Regions from separate parts of the Pseudoclavibacter sp. RFBJ3 genome, predicted to be linked through region 2. Evidence: riboswitches for the same ligand, from Rfam matches in the RefSeq annotation. Region 2 holds a riboswitch; the other holds the start of a gene.
The links. A riboswitch is a leader RNA that binds a small molecule or an ion and turns the genes downstream of it on or off. The one in region 2 is predicted to bind FMN.

Region 1 (7,542 bases), on a different contig from region 2:
AGCCTCGTGAGCGTTCCTAACGAGAGGGGTTCCTGTTGCGCATCTTCATTGCTGGTGGTTCCGGCGTGCTCGGGCGTGCACTCATTCCGCTGCTCAACGCGGCCGGGCATGAGGTGGCAGCCACAACCCGCTCCGAGGTCAGGGCGGCCCTCTTGAGCCGGCTCGGCGCGGCCCCGATCGTCGTTGATGCGCTCGACAGAGACGCCGTGTTGCAGGCGGTGGGCCAGGCAAGACCAGAGGTGATCGTGCATCTCCTGACGGATCTCGGCACGGGAAGCTCTGCAAGCAACGCGCGCTTGCGCATCGTGGGCACCCGCAATCTCGTCGACGCAGCCCGGCAGGCTGGTACGTCTCGGATGATCGCAGAGAGCATCTCCTGGGTCTACTCCTCTGGAGCCGAACTCGCCGGAGAGGCCGAGCCGCTCGATCCCGACCCCGCCGAACCCAGGCGTACGACGATCTCCGCGGTGAGGGCGCTCGAGTCTGCCGTCAGCGAGATCCCGGAGCATGTTGTGTTGCGGTTTGGTCAGCTCTATGGACCAGACACCTGGTACTCCCGCGACGGACGCTACGGACAGGACGCACGAGCCGGTCGCTTGCAGACCACCGAGACAGTGGCGTCCTTCATCCACACCGCCGATGCTGCCCACGCGGCCCTCCTCGCGCTGGGGTGGCCGAGCGGGATCTGGAACATCGTCGACGACGAGCCCGCGGCCGGGTACGAGTGGGCACCACTCTTCGCGGCCGCAGTCGGCGCACCCGAGCCGAATACCCCGGACTCCGGCAATATCGGTCGCCCCGTCTCGAACGCGCGCGCCCATGACACCGGTCTCGTTCTGCAGCACCCAAGCTGGCGCGAAGGTTTCAGCACTCTGTGAGGCCAGCATTCCGGCCCAGAACCTGGCGACAGGCCGTCATCACCTACACGGGAGTCCTGCCCGTCAGCCTGGTCCTCAACTTCGTCCGCCCCACTCACTGGCCACTGGCCACGACTGGTATTCGTCGTCTCCAACGCCGCCGTCCTCGTCGCAGCACTGAACTGGGCGTTATTGCCGGCGCCGCGTCAACAACGTCCTGGTCTCAGACGTCTAGCCCTTTGGCACGTACGCGTTCGTGAACGCGTCGCCGTCCAGCGGCTTCTCGAGCAGGTCCTGATCGCTCATGAACGTCGCCATCGTGGCCCACACGTCGGCGTCGTTCGTGAAGAGCGGCTGCCCCTCCTGCGCGGACAGGAACGGGATGGTCGCCTCGAGCGTCGCGAGCGCGTCGCTCTTCGCCTCATCCGTGTAGAGGGTCGGGATGTACTCGGCGGCGATGTCGATCGACTCCTCCGGGTTGTCGATCACGTCCTGCGTGGCCAGGGCGAGGGCCTCGAGCACGGGGGTGACCGACGCATCGTCGCCCTCGATGATCGAGTCGGCGACCCCCAGGGACGGGCCGACGAGGGTCGGCGCATCCGCCGGCGCGATCTCGATCGTGCGAACCGGGAAGCCCGCCTTCTCGAACTGCACGGCGTCGTTGTTGATGTAGCCCATGACCCCATCAACCGCGCCCGTCGTGAGCGCCGCCTGCTGCGTGTAGCCGATGTACTCGATCTTCACGTCGTCCGCCGTCAGCCCGTTGCTCTGCAGCAGCGACAGCAGCGCGAAGTACGTCTGCCCGTAGGGGCCGGGCGTGCCGATGGTCGTGCCGCGCGCATCCTCGGCCGTCGTGATGTCGGAGTCCTCCGGCACGATGAGCGTCGCCGGGTACGTGTTGTAGAGCGTCGCCACCGAGGTGACGGGGATGTCGGCCGCCCGCGCCTGCGTGATCTCGTCGCCGCCCGCGTACACGAAGTCCTCCGTGCCGTTCGCGAGCGCACCGAACAGGTCCTCGCCCTCGCCGTGGTGACGCAGCTCCACGTTGACGCCCTTGTCGTCGAAGTAGCCCTTCGCCTCGGCCACGTAGAACGGCACGAACTGGATGTTCGGGGTGTAGGTGAGGCCGATGGTCACGTCGCCCGCGGCCGCGGCGGGCGCCTCCGCGCCGTCGCCACCTGCCGAGGGGGAGCATCCGGCGAGCACGGCCACGGCTGCCACGGCGCCGGCCGCGATGACGGAGCGCACGGCCCGCGAGCGGAAGCCCGCGGTGGTTGGACGAGTGTTCATGGGCGTCTCCAGATCGAGAGAGGTGCGGTGGGAGGTCAGGCGGGGAGCGGTTCGTCGGCGAGCACGCGGGCGCGCCGCCTCGACTTGGGTTCGTCGTCGTTCCAGGTCACGGCGTTCTGGAACAGCCGCATGAGGATGTACAGGGCGACGGCGAGGAGCACGAGCATGAGCAGCGTGGAGAAGATGCCGGGGATGTCGTTGGCGTCGCGGTTGAGGGTGAGGAGCATGCCGAGCCCCCGCCCGCCCATCGTGAACTCGCCGACGACGGCACCCGTGATGGACAGCGTCACACCGGCGCGGATGCCGGCGAGCACGCTCGGCAGGGCGAGCGGCCCCTCGACCCACCACAGCAGCTGGTACCAGTTGGCGCCGTCGATGCGCCCCGCCTCGATGACGTCCTGCGGGAGCTGCCGCACGCCGAGCACGGTCGTGACGATCATCGGGAAGAAGGACATGATCGCGCAGAGCACGACCGTCGGGGCGAGGCCGTAGCCGATCCACAGCACGAGCAGGGGTGCGAGGGCGATGGCCGGGACGGCCTGCGACGCGGCGACGTACGGGGTGATCGCGACATCGACCCACGGGAGGCGCGCGATGAGGTAGCCGAGCGGCACGGCCACGAGGATCGCGAGGAGACTGCCGAGCAGGGCCGCCGAGAGCGTCACCCAGGCGTGGCCCAGCATCGGGCCCTTCGTCACGTCGAGCCAGAAGCGCTCGGCGAGCTGGCCGGGAGCAGGGAGGAACTGCGGCGAGATGAGCCCCGCCGCTGTGACGAGCCACCACACGGCGAGCACACCGATCGCCACCGTGATCGGTGCGAGGAAGCGTGCTGACGTCGTGTTCATCTACCCGGCTTTCGTGGAAAGCTCCGGGGATGACGAGGCGCGTGGAGGTCGCCGAACTGGTCGGCGGATTCCACGAGCTGACGGTACGCCGAGGCGTGCCGTCACGTGCGCCTCCCTTCCGGACTTTCACCGTCGGTTCCGGAATTTCACCAGATCAGCCACTCCCTTGCGGGAGCAGGTCGCGGACTATAACCGCCGGCTCGGAATTACACCGACCCCGGAGCACGTGGACTCTGTCGCCAGAATACGACACGCCCCCGTGATGCGCGACATCGTGACGCTCCGCGACGAGCGAACAGCTCCAGGGAATGCCTGGACAGCAGCGCCGTCGCCCTTGTCACCGTTCTCTCGGGATGGTCTGCACGCACGCGGATGGCTTGCAACACATCCCGAGGCGCGAAAGCCATCTCGAGACACGGCTATCCGGCGGCGGCCTGCGCCTCCGCGGTCTTCTTCGCGCTGCGGAGCTCGCTGGCGATCGCGGCTGCTGCGATGGGCTTCGCGAGGCCGAGGCGCTCGGCGATGCCGCCGGCGTCGAACTCCGCATCCACCGTCACGCGGGTGCTGGCCGGGGTGATCGCCTCGGTGCGCACCTCGGCGGCGAAGGACGCACGGCCCTCGACCGATTCCCAGCGAAGGCGCTTGCCCGGCTCGTTGACGACGACCTTCGCGTCGATCGAGCGTCGCTGCCCGACGAGCTCGACGTCCCACCTGATGAGGTCAGGGCCGAGCACCTCGACGTGCTTCACGATGCTGAGGACGCTCGGGAGCGACTCCGGCTCGGCGTAGAGGTTGAAGAGCACGTCGACGGGCACATCGATGTCGATGGATTCACTCACGAAGGTCATGCGATGAGCGTAGCCGTCGCACGCTACCGGTTCGCCGCGAGCGAGCCGGTCGTGGACGCCCCCGGCGTGGAGGCGAAGCAGCGGTAGCCGCGCAGCCCCGCGTCCCAGTCCGCCTGGTTCAGGGGGTAGCTGGCCTCGATGACGAGCCCGGGCACGGCCGCGGCCGCGGCGGTGTCGAGGACGTCGCTCGCCTGGCACGTGATCTGGGCGCGGTCCCTGAGCGCTTCCTCACCCGGGTACTCGGCGTCTGCGGACAGCGTCGTCGCCTCGACGTCGGCGAGCAGCTGCCCCGAGTGCTCGGCGTCGCAGTCGACGACATCGAACCTGGGCTCCCAGGGCGAGGTGTAGTCGCGGATGCACTGGCCCGGCTCGAGCATCGACGCGTCGGCGCCCGCGAGTGGCACCTCGGTGAGCGCGGGCCCGGCCGTCTCCTCTGGCGGGACCTGCCCGTCGCCGAACGGCTGGAGCCAGACTCCGAGCGCGGCCCCACCGAGGAGGAGGACCCCGATCAGCGCTGCGAGGACGCCGCGGTTGCGGCGCTTCGCGGCGCGCTCCACCTGCTGCTCGCGTGCTTGAGGCTGCTCGCGCGCTTCAGGCGTGGGGGTCGCTGCCATGGGGAGTGCCTAGGCGAGGCCCAGGTCTTCGAGGCCGATTGCGGCGCGATACGGGTAGCCCGCGGCTTCGATGACGCCCTGCGCTTCCGTGGCGCGGTCGACGATGACGGCGACGCCGACGACCTTCGCGCCGACCTTCTCGAGGGCTTCGATGGCCTTGAGCGGCGAGCCGCCCGTGGTGGACGTGTCCTCGAGCACGACGACCCGCTTGCCTTCCAGGTCCGGCCCTTCCACCTGGCGGCCGCGGCCGTGGTCCTTCGGCTCCTTGCGCACGACGAACGCGTCGACGATCTTGCCCTGCGCGAGCCCCTGGTGCATGACGGCGCTCGCGAGCGGGTCTGCACCCATCGTGAGGCCGCCGACTGCATCCACCGGCGCGCCCGTGAGGGTCTCGAACTCCTCGATGACCTCGAGCAGCACGCGGCCGATGAGCGGCGAGGCGCGGTGGTCGAGGCTCAGCTTGCGGAGGTCGATGTAGTACGTCGCCTTCTTCCCGCTCGTGAGGGTGAAGTCGCCGTGGAACACGGCTTCGTCGCGGATGAGTTCGATGAGGGCGTCGCGGTCTGTCGTCACGGTCCTCAAGCCTAATCGCCCGAGGGGCCGGTCAGCGCGCTGAGAGCGAGTCCGCTGCGATGGCGTCGGCGATCGTGGCCCGCGGATGCGCGCGACGCCACTCCCGCAGGGCGGCGCCCGTCGGCAGCCCGTGTTCGTCGCGGCTCGCGGTCATGCCGCCGCCACCGGAGGACGCGGGCCGATGGTCGCCTGCCCCGGACGACGTGGTCGGGTCGAGTTCGCTGGTCTTCGTCACGGTGTTCGTCTTCATCACGCCTCCTCCGGCCAGCGCCTCGCTGGCCTTCGTTGTCTCGGGATGCTTCCGGTCCTGCGCGTCGAGCTGCCGCCAGCCCATCAAGCCCCTCGGCCCGCTGTCAAGCGCCCAGGGCCGTCGATGGCCTGGACTCGCCCGTCTCCGCGACTCCCAGTGAACTCTGCGGATCCTGCGACGGCGGCGATCCCAGCGCCTCCAAGGCCGCCGAGCGCGCGCACGCTGTGAGATCGCCGAGACGCCGAGACCCGGCCACCGAAACGACGGTGGCCGGGTCCCGGCGTCCAGCGGAGTTGTCACCCTCCTCGCGGAATCAGCGGCTGAGGAACTCCAGCACGACCCGGTTCCACTCGTCGACGTGACTCACGTTGACGCCGTGGGGCGCATCCGCCACGACGTACAGCTCGGAGCCGGCGACGGCCTCGTTCGTGCGAGCTCCGGACCCCTCGAAGGGCACGGTCGCGTCGCTGTCACCGTGGATGACGAGCGTCGGCACCTTCACGGCCTGCAGGTCGTCGCGGAAGTCGGTGCTCGCGAACGCCGCCATGGCCTGCAAAGCGGCGGGCTTGAACGCCTGCTTGGTCAGCTCGATGGCCGCCTGGCGCTCCTGCTCGGAGACGACGAGCTTGTCGTCGACCGAGTAGAACGTGGTGATGAAGCCGTCGTAGAACGACTCCTGGTTGGCGGTGAGCGCGGCCGTCATCTTCGCGGCCTCTCCAGCCTCGAGGGGGCCGTCCGGGTTGCCGGCGGTCTTCAGCAGGTACGGCGGGACAGCGGATGCGAAGACGACGCTGTGCACGCGCTCGTCGCCGAACTTCGCGAGGTAGCGGGCCACTTCGCCGCCGCCCATGGAGAAGCCGACGAGGGTGACCTCGCGCAGGTCGAGGGCCTCGAGCACCGACTGCAGGTCGTCGGCGAAGCTGTCGTAGCTGTACCCCGTGAGGGGCTTGTCGCTGCGGCCGAAGCCGCGGCGGTCGTAGGTCACGACGCGGTGGCCGGCGGCTTCGAAGGCCGGCACCTGGTGGTTCCAGGCTTCGCCCGAGAGCGGCCAGCCGTGGATGAGGACAACGGGGCGACCGGTTCCGCCCGTGTCGTCGACGTGGAGCTTCGTTTCCGCGAGCAGGCCGTGGTGTGCGGTGATCTCAGTCATTGCGGTGCCTTCCCGCGCCGCGACTTGCGACGCATCGGGAATCATTCGGAACCGGGCTCGGCATCGGATCGGTGGCTCGGAGGTTCGGAGGCAACGCTCAGACGTCGATCGTGAAGGCGAGGAGCTGGAACGGCGGCCGCCCGTCGCCGGGGTCGACGGTGCGCACGCGCGACTCGAGGATGGAGAAGCCGAGCCGCTCGTAGAGGCGGTGCGCTCGCACCATCTGCGGTCCGCTGTTCATGACCACGCGGCGCAGCCCGCGCCGTCGCGCGAGCTCGATGACAAGCCTCGTGAGGATCGCGCCGACCCCGCGCCCGCGAGCGCCTGGGTCGACGGCGAGCAGCCGGAAGTCGAGCTCCTCGTCGCTCTCGGGCAGCGTCGTGAGGTGCTCCCCCGGTTTCGGCGTCACGACGGATCCGAGCAGCTCCCCGCTCAGTGCATCCACGGCGACCCACACCTGGTTGGCTTCGGCGCGCTCGGCGACGGAGACGATGTCGTCGCGGTAGTGGCTCGAGATCGTGTACTCGAGTTCGTAGGCGCGCAGCGAGAGGGCCGAGACGGCGTCGATCTCGTTCGGCCGCACGAGCCGCACCACGACGCCGGGGTCGAGCTGCAACGGCAGCCGGTAGTCGATGTGTGGGACGCGGGACGCATCGGCGACCGCCTCCGTGTCGCTCGCGTCGTCGGCCCCGTTGGTGCGCCGATAGCCCAGGCCCTCGTAGAGCGCCTGCGCGGCGAGGTTCTTGCCTCCCGTGTCGAGCACGAGCGCGGATGCGCCCCACCCGAGGGCCGTCTCGCTCGCCGCCTGCATGAGGCGCTTCGCGACGCCGAGCCGCTGCGCGGTCGGTGAGACGGCGAGGAGGCGCACCTCCGCTTCATCCCCCGTGGCGAGGCGCGATGGGCCCGTGCCGGCGCGCGCGATGCTGAGCGTGCCCACGATCTCGGCGCCGTCGCGACCGCCGGAACCGTCGCGTTCGGCGACGAGCACAGCACCGGCTGCGGCTCGTCCCTCGACGTCGCGCACGAAGCGTCGGCGCTCTTCGCCGACCTGCAGGTGCCCGTATGGCCCAGCGGCGAACGCGGCCTCGCTGACGCGGATGACCTCGGGCCAGTCG
Region 2 (7,542 bases):
TCCCGTCATCGAACCGTTGGTAGTTGAGCGCCGTCTCGCGGTAGTCGTCGGCAAGCCCGAGATCTTCCAGGAGCGCATCGATATCGAGCATCCGCCCCTGACCGGCGAGCTTCTGGGCGAACGGAGTCGCGTCCGTGTCGAAGAGCTCAGGAAGCTGGTTGGCCGCGGCCAGCGTCTCGTACTTTTGAATGTAGGAAGGACGATCGGGGGTCGTGATGAGGTTGAGCGCAAAGCCGGGATGTTCAGCGGCGTACTCTTCGGCGATCTGCTGCATTGCCGTGATGACACCCCCGTCAGCCGGCCTGGACAGGAGCCACGAGATCTCCCTGGGGACGATCTCACCCTCCGGATTTACGTTGCTCGGGTCGACGCTCTGAGCGCCACCGGCGCAGGCCGTGAGTGCAAGCGCCGCGGCCGCGACGGTCGCGACGATGGCGGTCTTCCTGGATGTTCTGAACATGATCGAGATCTCCGTTGATTGATCGGGACAGTGGGTGAAGGTCAGCTCGCCGTAGTGACGAGGTGCTGATGGCGCGGGGAAGGCGAATGGGGCGCTGAGTCGCGGCTCTGGATGATGAAGCTGTCGACGGTGACGGTGCCCTCAGCGACGAAGACGCCCAGACGGCCGGCGGGCAGGTCGTAGAGCCGAGTGCTCAGGACCACGGCATTGTCGACGGTCGCGACGCAGAGTTCACCGTCGAGGATGACCTCGATCTCGTGCACGCCCGCGTCGAGGGAGCAGGGTCGTTCGAGTTCCACGATGTGGGGAACATCCCCGGAGATGTGCCACTGCTCGGTGCCGGTCGATGCCCGCGGCCAGCGATCGAAGACGAGGCGATTCCTCTTCGGTTCGAGGCGCAGTCGGTATCCCGTGTCGCCGTCTGCGCTTGCCCGCAGCAGGACGCCGCATTCAGTGGTGTCCTGCGTGATGTCGAATCGCGCGCGCACGCGGGCAGAGCTCGGCGCGTCTCGGTCGGTCAGCACCTCGGCGTAGCCGTCCGACGCAGCAAGCACCGTCCCTGGTGTGATGCCCCCTGAACCGGCAAGCGTGTCGAACGTCTCTCGGAGCTCGGCCGCCGGATGGAACGCGAGTGTCCCATCGGACGCTTGTTCCGCTTCGAGCACGGACAGGGTGCCCGCCCACTGCCAGGGGCCGTCGTCGCGTGACCCCTCCCGCGTTGCGATCCAACCGAAGAAGAAGCGTCGGCCTTCTCGTTCTGCAGATTTCGCCGCGTAGTAGGCCCGCCCGTCAAGGGTGTCATGTTCCGGGACCTGCCAGGGACCTTCGAGGCTGCGCGACATCCGGTAGCGGGTGGCGAAAGCATCGCTGAACTCCGAGTACACGAGGTACCACCAGTCGCCCCACTGAAACACCTCTGGGCACTCGTGCGCGACGTACTGCCGCGGGTCCCAGAACGGCGCAGCAGCATGCCAAGTCGTGAGGTCCTTCGAGGTGCACTGCGCGATGACACCGCGGCGTCGATCGGGACCGTGCTCGTGGCGAGCAGTGATGAGCATCCGCCAGAGCTGCTGATCGGCATCCCACAACACGAACGGATCGCGCCAGTCACCGGTTTCGTAGCCGGGTGTAGCGCCGAATGTGTGTGCGGGGTGACGCTCCCAGGTGCGCATACCGTCCGAGCTTGTTGCGTGCATGACCACCTGAAGCGCCCGACCATCCTGGCCGGTGATGGCTGGGTTCTGCCCCGTGTAGAACAGGTGGTGGTGGCCGTTCTGGTCGAGCACGACGCTGCCCGTGTAGACGTTGAAGTCGGCGGCCTCTGGACCACCCGATGCGAGCGCGACCCGGGTCTCGGAGAAGTCGACGACGTTGTCCGACTCGATGCGGTGCCAGGGCATGCCAGCCTTCGGGGCTTCACGGGTCTCGTGGAGGTAGAAGAGGTGGAAGCGTCCACCTTCCTGCCACGGGATCACGTCGCCTACCCAAGCTCCGTCTGGCTTGTAGAACCCTCGTTGGTCCATGTCACCTCATTGTTCGTGGTTAATCGGTTACGCAGACTATAACCACACGTCGCGGCCTTGATCAAGCGGTTAATCAAGATCGAGGTGGTCCGCTGAGATTCGCTGAGCTGCATGGTGCCGGTTTCCCGCCGAGCAGACGGAGCGAAGAGCTCGCCCCGCCTGCCCCTCGCTCACGCCTGGTGACTCGCGAGCCGCGCCACGTGGCGTGCGAGGATGTCGGTCTCGACGTTCACCCGGTCCCCGACGCCAAGGTCGCCGAGGGTCGTCGCGGCGAGCGTCTCGGGGATGAGCGACACCTCGAACCAGGGCGAGCCATCTGCGCCGGCTCGCCCGACGCCGTTGACGGCACTGACCGCGCTGACCGCGCTGACCGTCAGCGAGACACCCGACACAGCGACCGATCCCTTGTCGACGAGCAGCCTCGCGTGCGCTGGGTCGATGGCGAAGCGGATGCGCCGCCACGCGTCGAAGCGCTCCACCTCCAGCACCTCGCTGGTCGTGTCGATGTGCCCCTGCACGATGTGGCCACCGAGGCGATCCCCGAGGCGCATGGCGCGTTCGAGGTTCACCGGATCGCCCTCGGCCCGGTCGCCGAGCGCGGAGGCGCGCAGCGTCTCCCCCATGACGTCCGCGGTGAAGCCGTCGTCGAGCAGCTCGGCGACGGTGAGGCAGACGCCGTCCACCGAGATGGAGTCGCCGATCCTCGCGTCGCTGACGCTGAGCGGGGCGCGCAGCGTGAGGCGCGCGTCCGTGTCATGCCGTTCGATGCTCGAGATCCGACCGAGCTCTTCGATGATGCCCGTGAACACGGTCAGCCCCGTCCGCTCGTGGGCAGGCTTGCCGGCTGGCTCGCGGGCCATTCCCGGAGCGCGCTCGCGGTGGCGATGGCGGCGAGTGCCGCATCCGCCCCCTTGTCCTCGAAGCTCCCCGGCAGGCCGATGCGGGCCTGCACCTGGGCTTCGTCGTCGCACGTGAGCACCCCGAAGCCGACCGGGATGCCCGTGCGCACGGCCACGTCGGTGAGGCCGTTGGTCGCGGCCGTGCACACGTAGTCGAAGTGCGGGGTGCCGCCACGGATGACCACGCCGAGCGCGACGATCGCGTCCGGCCTGCTCATGGCGATGCGGCTCGCCGCGACGGGCAGCTCGAACGAGCCGGGAACCCGCACGACCTGGACGTCGGTGACGCCGGCATCGGCGAGTGCGCGCTGGGCGCCGTCGAGCAGCGCGTCCATCGCCGTCTCGTGCCACTCGGCCGCGACGACGACGACTCGCATGCCGCGCCCGTCTGCCTGCACTGTCGGTGCTCCGTGTCCGCTCATCGTCGCGCTCCTCTCACGTGCGCCTGGGCGGCGCGCTGCTGGCTGTGGTCCTGCGGTTCTTCCTGCGTGGGCACTGCGGGGAAGCCTGGGTGCTCCCTGCGGTGGCGCACGAGGTCGTCGACGTGCAGCAGCACCAGGTCGGTGGCTGCCGCGAGCTCGAGCGCCTCGCCGAACGACAGCATCTCGCCGTCGTCCCGCACGAGCTCGGCGATGACGCCCACCTCGCCGGTTCCAGCGAGGCGCACGAGGTCGACGGCCGCCTCGGTGTGCCCCGGGCGCTCGAGCACTCCGCCATCCACGGCGCGCAGCGGCAGCACGTGGCCCGGCCGGATGAGATCGCTCGCGCGCGCATCCGCTGCGGCGAGGGCGCGGACGGTCGTTGCCCGGTCGGTTGCCGAGATGCCCGTCGTCACTCCCTCGGCCGCGTCGACCGTGACCGTGTAGGCGGTGCCGCGCGCGTCCTCGCTGCGCTCCACCATGATGGGCAGGCTGAGCCGGTCGGCGAGCGCCGCCGGGAGGGGCGCGCAGAGGAGCCCGGAGGAATGGCGGATGATCCAGCCCATCCACTCGGGGGTGGCGGTGTTCGCCGCGAGGATCGCGTCGACCTCGTTCTCGCGTGAAGAGGCGTCGGCGACGAGCACGGGGCGTCCCGCGCGCAGTGCCTCGAGGGCCCGGAGCAGTTCAGCGTTCATGCTGCGACTCCCACGGGTGCAGCGCCGGGGACGTGAACGGCGGGTGATTCGGGGCCCCGGACGAGCCGGATGAGCGTGTCGACGCCCAGCGGATGCACGGAGTCGGTGGTCCACCTGTTCGCGTCCCGCAGGCTCCCGATGTCGAGCGACGCGACGGAGCTCGCCCCATCGCCCAGCAGGATGGGCGCGACGTAGGCGTCGATCTCGTCGACGAGTCCGGCGCGGAGGAAGGCCGCCGCGATGGTCGGGCCGCCTTCGACGATGACGTGGCGGACGCCCCTCGCGTGCAGGACCTCCAGGGCGTCGACCGGGTCGTGCGTCCGGAGGTGCACGAACAGCGCCGGCTCCGCGCGCACGGCGGCGCCCTCCTCGACCTCGCGCAGCCCCATCACGACGCGCAGGGGCTGCGACGCGTCAGTCGCGGCGATTCCCCGCACCGACAGCGATGGGTCGTCGGCGCGCTGCGTTCCGGTGCCGACGAGGATCGCGCAGGCCTCGGCCCGCCGACCGTGCGCGTGCGCCCTGGCGGCCTCGGAGGTGATCCACTGGCTCGACCCGTCGGCGGCGGCGACCCTCCCGTCGAGCGTGGATGCGAGCTTGAGCGTCACGAACGGCCGCCGCTCGGTGACATTGACGAGCCAGACCCGCAGGAGTGACTCGGCCTCGACCTGCCGGGTGCCCATCGACACGCTCACCCCGTGCGCGCGAAGGCGCGCCGCTCCCCCGGATGCGATCGGGTTCGGGTCCGCGACCGCGTAGACGACCTCCGCGACACCTGCGTGCAGGAGGGCGTCGGCGCACGACGGCGTCCTGCCGCTGTGGGCGCAGGGCTCGAGGGTCACGACGGCGGTCGCACCCCGCACGTCCGCCCCGGCTGCGCGCGCGGCGTCGAGCGCGGCGGCCTCCGCGTGCGGCGTGCCCGCTCCGCGGTGGTGGCCGCTTCCCAGGATGCGGCGCGGGCCGCCCGCGCCGGAGGGCGGCGCGAGCAGGACGCACCCGACCTGTGGGTTCGGATCTCGGGCTGGCCCTCGGGCCGCCAGGGAGAGCGCCAATTGCATGGCGGCGTCGACAGTGTCGACGCGTGTGGGTTCTTGGATCGGCATGGCCGGACCTCCGCGTTTCGCGTACCACGGGGCCATGTCCCGGTGCCGGCGCAGCCGGAGAGTCCGGCAGCCGACGCCTCGGAGGCCCTCGCCGAGACGAGCGCCTCCCATGCACCTACCATCCGGACTTTAACCGTCGGTCCCGGAATTCCACCAGGTCAACCGCTCGCGGACGAGCGGGTCGCGGACTCTCACCGCCGGTTCGGACTTTCACCGACCCCGGAGCATGTTGCACGGCGAGCATAAGCCCGCAAGCTTGGCGTGTGACGTCGTGGGACAGCTCGCACCCAGGTGGGTGCCCGCGCGGACGGCCGCGCTACGCCACCACTTCGCGCAGACCGATCGCGAGGTGCACGTCCTGCCGCTGCCCGCCCGAGTGCACGAGCGACGCGCCGTCGTCGTCGACCGTGAGCTGGGTGCGGTGGCTGCGGAGGGCGGCGACGACCGCGGCCCGGTGCTGTTCGAGGTCGAACCACTCGAGGTCGCCGATCTCGGCCGCGAGGGCACGCTCGCTCTGCTCGACGAGCTCCGCGAATCGCACACCGGCTGCCCGCGATGCCGCGAGGCTCGCTTCCCGCGCCCGAACATGGTCGGGGTGCCCGTACCCGCCGGTCGCGTCGTAGCTGATGACGAGGTCCGGCCCGTCATGGGCGATCGCGGCGGCGAGATCAGCGGTGACCTCCTCGAGCGGGGCGACGCTCAGCGACCGCAGGTCGGTCTCGTCGGCGGGGCCAGCGAGGCCCGGCCGCAGCCAGCGCATCCCCGAATCACGGTAGTCGCGGGGTGCGAGGCCCTCGGCGCGTGCGGGGGCGGTGCCGAGCCAGCGGTGCTCGTCGATGCCGAGGGCGTCGAGCGAGCCGCGCAGCTCCCGCTCCCGCACGGCCGCGAGCTCCCCGACGGAGGTGGCATCTGGCAGCGCGCCGTCGACGATCTCGCCGAGCTCGCCGCGCGTGCACGTCACGAGCGTGACTCGTGCGCCACGTTCGTGGAGCTCGCGGAGCAGGGCGCCGCCGGCAAGCACCTCGTCGTCGGGATGCGCGTGCACGACCAGCGCGTGGCGCACCGAGTCGAGCAGGCTGTGGCCGCCCTCAGGCACGCGCGGAACCCGGCCGGGCCTGTGCGACGAGGTCGCGGAACACCGAGAGGAGGCCTTCCGCGCTGAGGTCCCACGAGTGGGTGAGCGCGTGCTCGCGTGCGGCGCGGCTCATGCGCTCGGCGACCTCGGGCTGCCGGAGGATGCCCGCGATGGCGGCCGCCCAGTCGGCGGGGTCGCGCGTCTCGAGCAGGATGCCGGTGACGCCGTCGACGACAGCCTCGCGGAGTCCGCCGGCTGCGGAGGCGACGACGGGCACGCCGGATGCCGCGGCCTCGAGCGCGACGAGACCGTACGTCTCGGAGTGGGAGGGGATCAGCACGAGGTCCACGAAGCGCAGCTGGGCTGCGAGCGCGTGCCGGCTGAGCGAGCCGATGTACTGCACATGGTCGGCGAGCCCGTGCTGCTCGACGGCGTCATGCAGGCGAGCCTCGTATTCGCGGCCGTCGGCATCCGGCGGTGCGGCGCCCACGAGCACGTAGTCGGGGCGGACGTCGGCGTCGACCTCGGCGATCGCGTCGAGGGCCAGGTCGAAGCCCTTGAGCGGATGCAGGCGCCCGGCAGACAGGGCACGCCTGGGTCGCTGCTCGTGCGCAGCCGGCTCGGCCCGCGCATCCCACGCGGGGAGGAAGAGGTCGGCGTCGACGCCAGGCGGCACGATGTGCGTGATCGCGGGGTCGCCGCCGAGCCTCGAGAGGACGGTGTCGCGTTCGGCCCTGCTGACGACGACGATCGCGTCGACGGACTTCGCGAGCATCGCCTCGCCGGCGAGCCGTCCAGGCGATTCGGCGCGTTCCCCGTCGGCGAGCGGCGTGGAGCTGTCTGCGGCGATGGAGTGGAAGCTCTGCGCGATCGGGATCCCGAGCTCGCGGGCGACGGGCAGGGCGGCGACGCCGGAGAACCAGTGCTGGGCGTGCAGCACGTCGACGGGCAGTTCTCCGAGGAGCGCGGCGAGGGCATCCTGGAATTCGCGGATGACGTGCTCGTGCTCCCCCTTCGCGATGAGGCGGGCCGGCCCGGCGTCAAGGTTGTGGAGGCGCAGGTTCTCACCGAGCTGCACGGTGGGTGCGGAGTCTGGGTCGCTGCGTCGCGTGATGAGCTCGACCTGGTGGCCGCGGGCGGCGAGCGCCTCGGCCTGGGCGAGCACGACGACGTTCATGCCACCTGCATCCTTGGTGCCCGGCTCGTCGAGCGGGGAGGTGTGGAGCACGACAAACGCGATACGAAGTGGGCGCTCATCGGAGAGGACGTCAGGCATGCCTCCGACCGTAGGCCCCGCGGCCCCACTTTTCCATTCGGGATGCCCTCGGTTACGCACCGGGGTGGCGTCCGGCCGTTCCGATGGGCCGC

Region 1: linked by a shared signal. The riboswitch ahead of C5E07_RS00495 (ABC transporter permease) and the one ahead of ribD (bifunctional diaminohydroxyphosphoribosylaminopyrimidine deaminase/5-amino-6-(5-phosphoribosylamino)uracil reductase RibD) in region 2 are both predicted to bind FMN.

Annotation. Positions count from the first base shown of each region.
Region 1 covers NZ_PSXZ01000001.1:94,993-102,534, reverse strand. Annotated here, with positions in the region: gene C5E07_RS00505 (NAD(P)-dependent oxidoreductase) at 36-878, shown strand; gene C5E07_RS00500 (ABC transporter substrate-binding protein) at 1,089-2,147, opposite strand; gene C5E07_RS00495 (ABC transporter permease) at 2,183-2,992, opposite strand; FMN riboswitch at 3,095-3,221, opposite strand; gene C5E07_RS00490 (SRPBCC family protein) at 3,412-3,840, opposite strand; gene C5E07_RS00485 (septum formation family protein) at 3,864-4,454, opposite strand; gene pyrE (orotate phosphoribosyltransferase) at 4,464-5,027, opposite strand; gene C5E07_RS00475 (hypothetical protein) at 5,059-5,277, opposite strand; gene C5E07_RS00470 (alpha/beta fold hydrolase) at 5,591-6,427, opposite strand; gene C5E07_RS00465 (GNAT family N-acetyltransferase) at 6,525-7,542, opposite strand, start outside.
Region 2 covers NZ_PSXZ01000013.1:240,953-248,494, forward strand. Annotated here, with positions in the region: gene C5E07_RS13285 (ABC transporter substrate-binding protein) at 1-460, opposite strand, end outside; gene C5E07_RS13290 (family 43 glycosylhydrolase) at 502-1,983, opposite strand; gene C5E07_RS13295 (riboflavin synthase) at 2,154-2,792, opposite strand; gene ribH (6,7-dimethyl-8-ribityllumazine synthase) at 2,795-3,304, opposite strand; gene ribB (3,4-dihydroxy-2-butanone-4-phosphate synthase) at 3,301-3,996, opposite strand; gene ribD (bifunctional diaminohydroxyphosphoribosylaminopyrimidine deaminase/5-amino-6-(5-phosphoribosylamino)uracil reductase RibD) at 3,993-5,099, opposite strand; FMN riboswitch at 5,206-5,330, opposite strand; gene C5E07_RS13315 (PIG-L deacetylase family protein) at 5,416-6,195, opposite strand; gene C5E07_RS13320 (glycosyltransferase) at 6,188-7,450, opposite strand.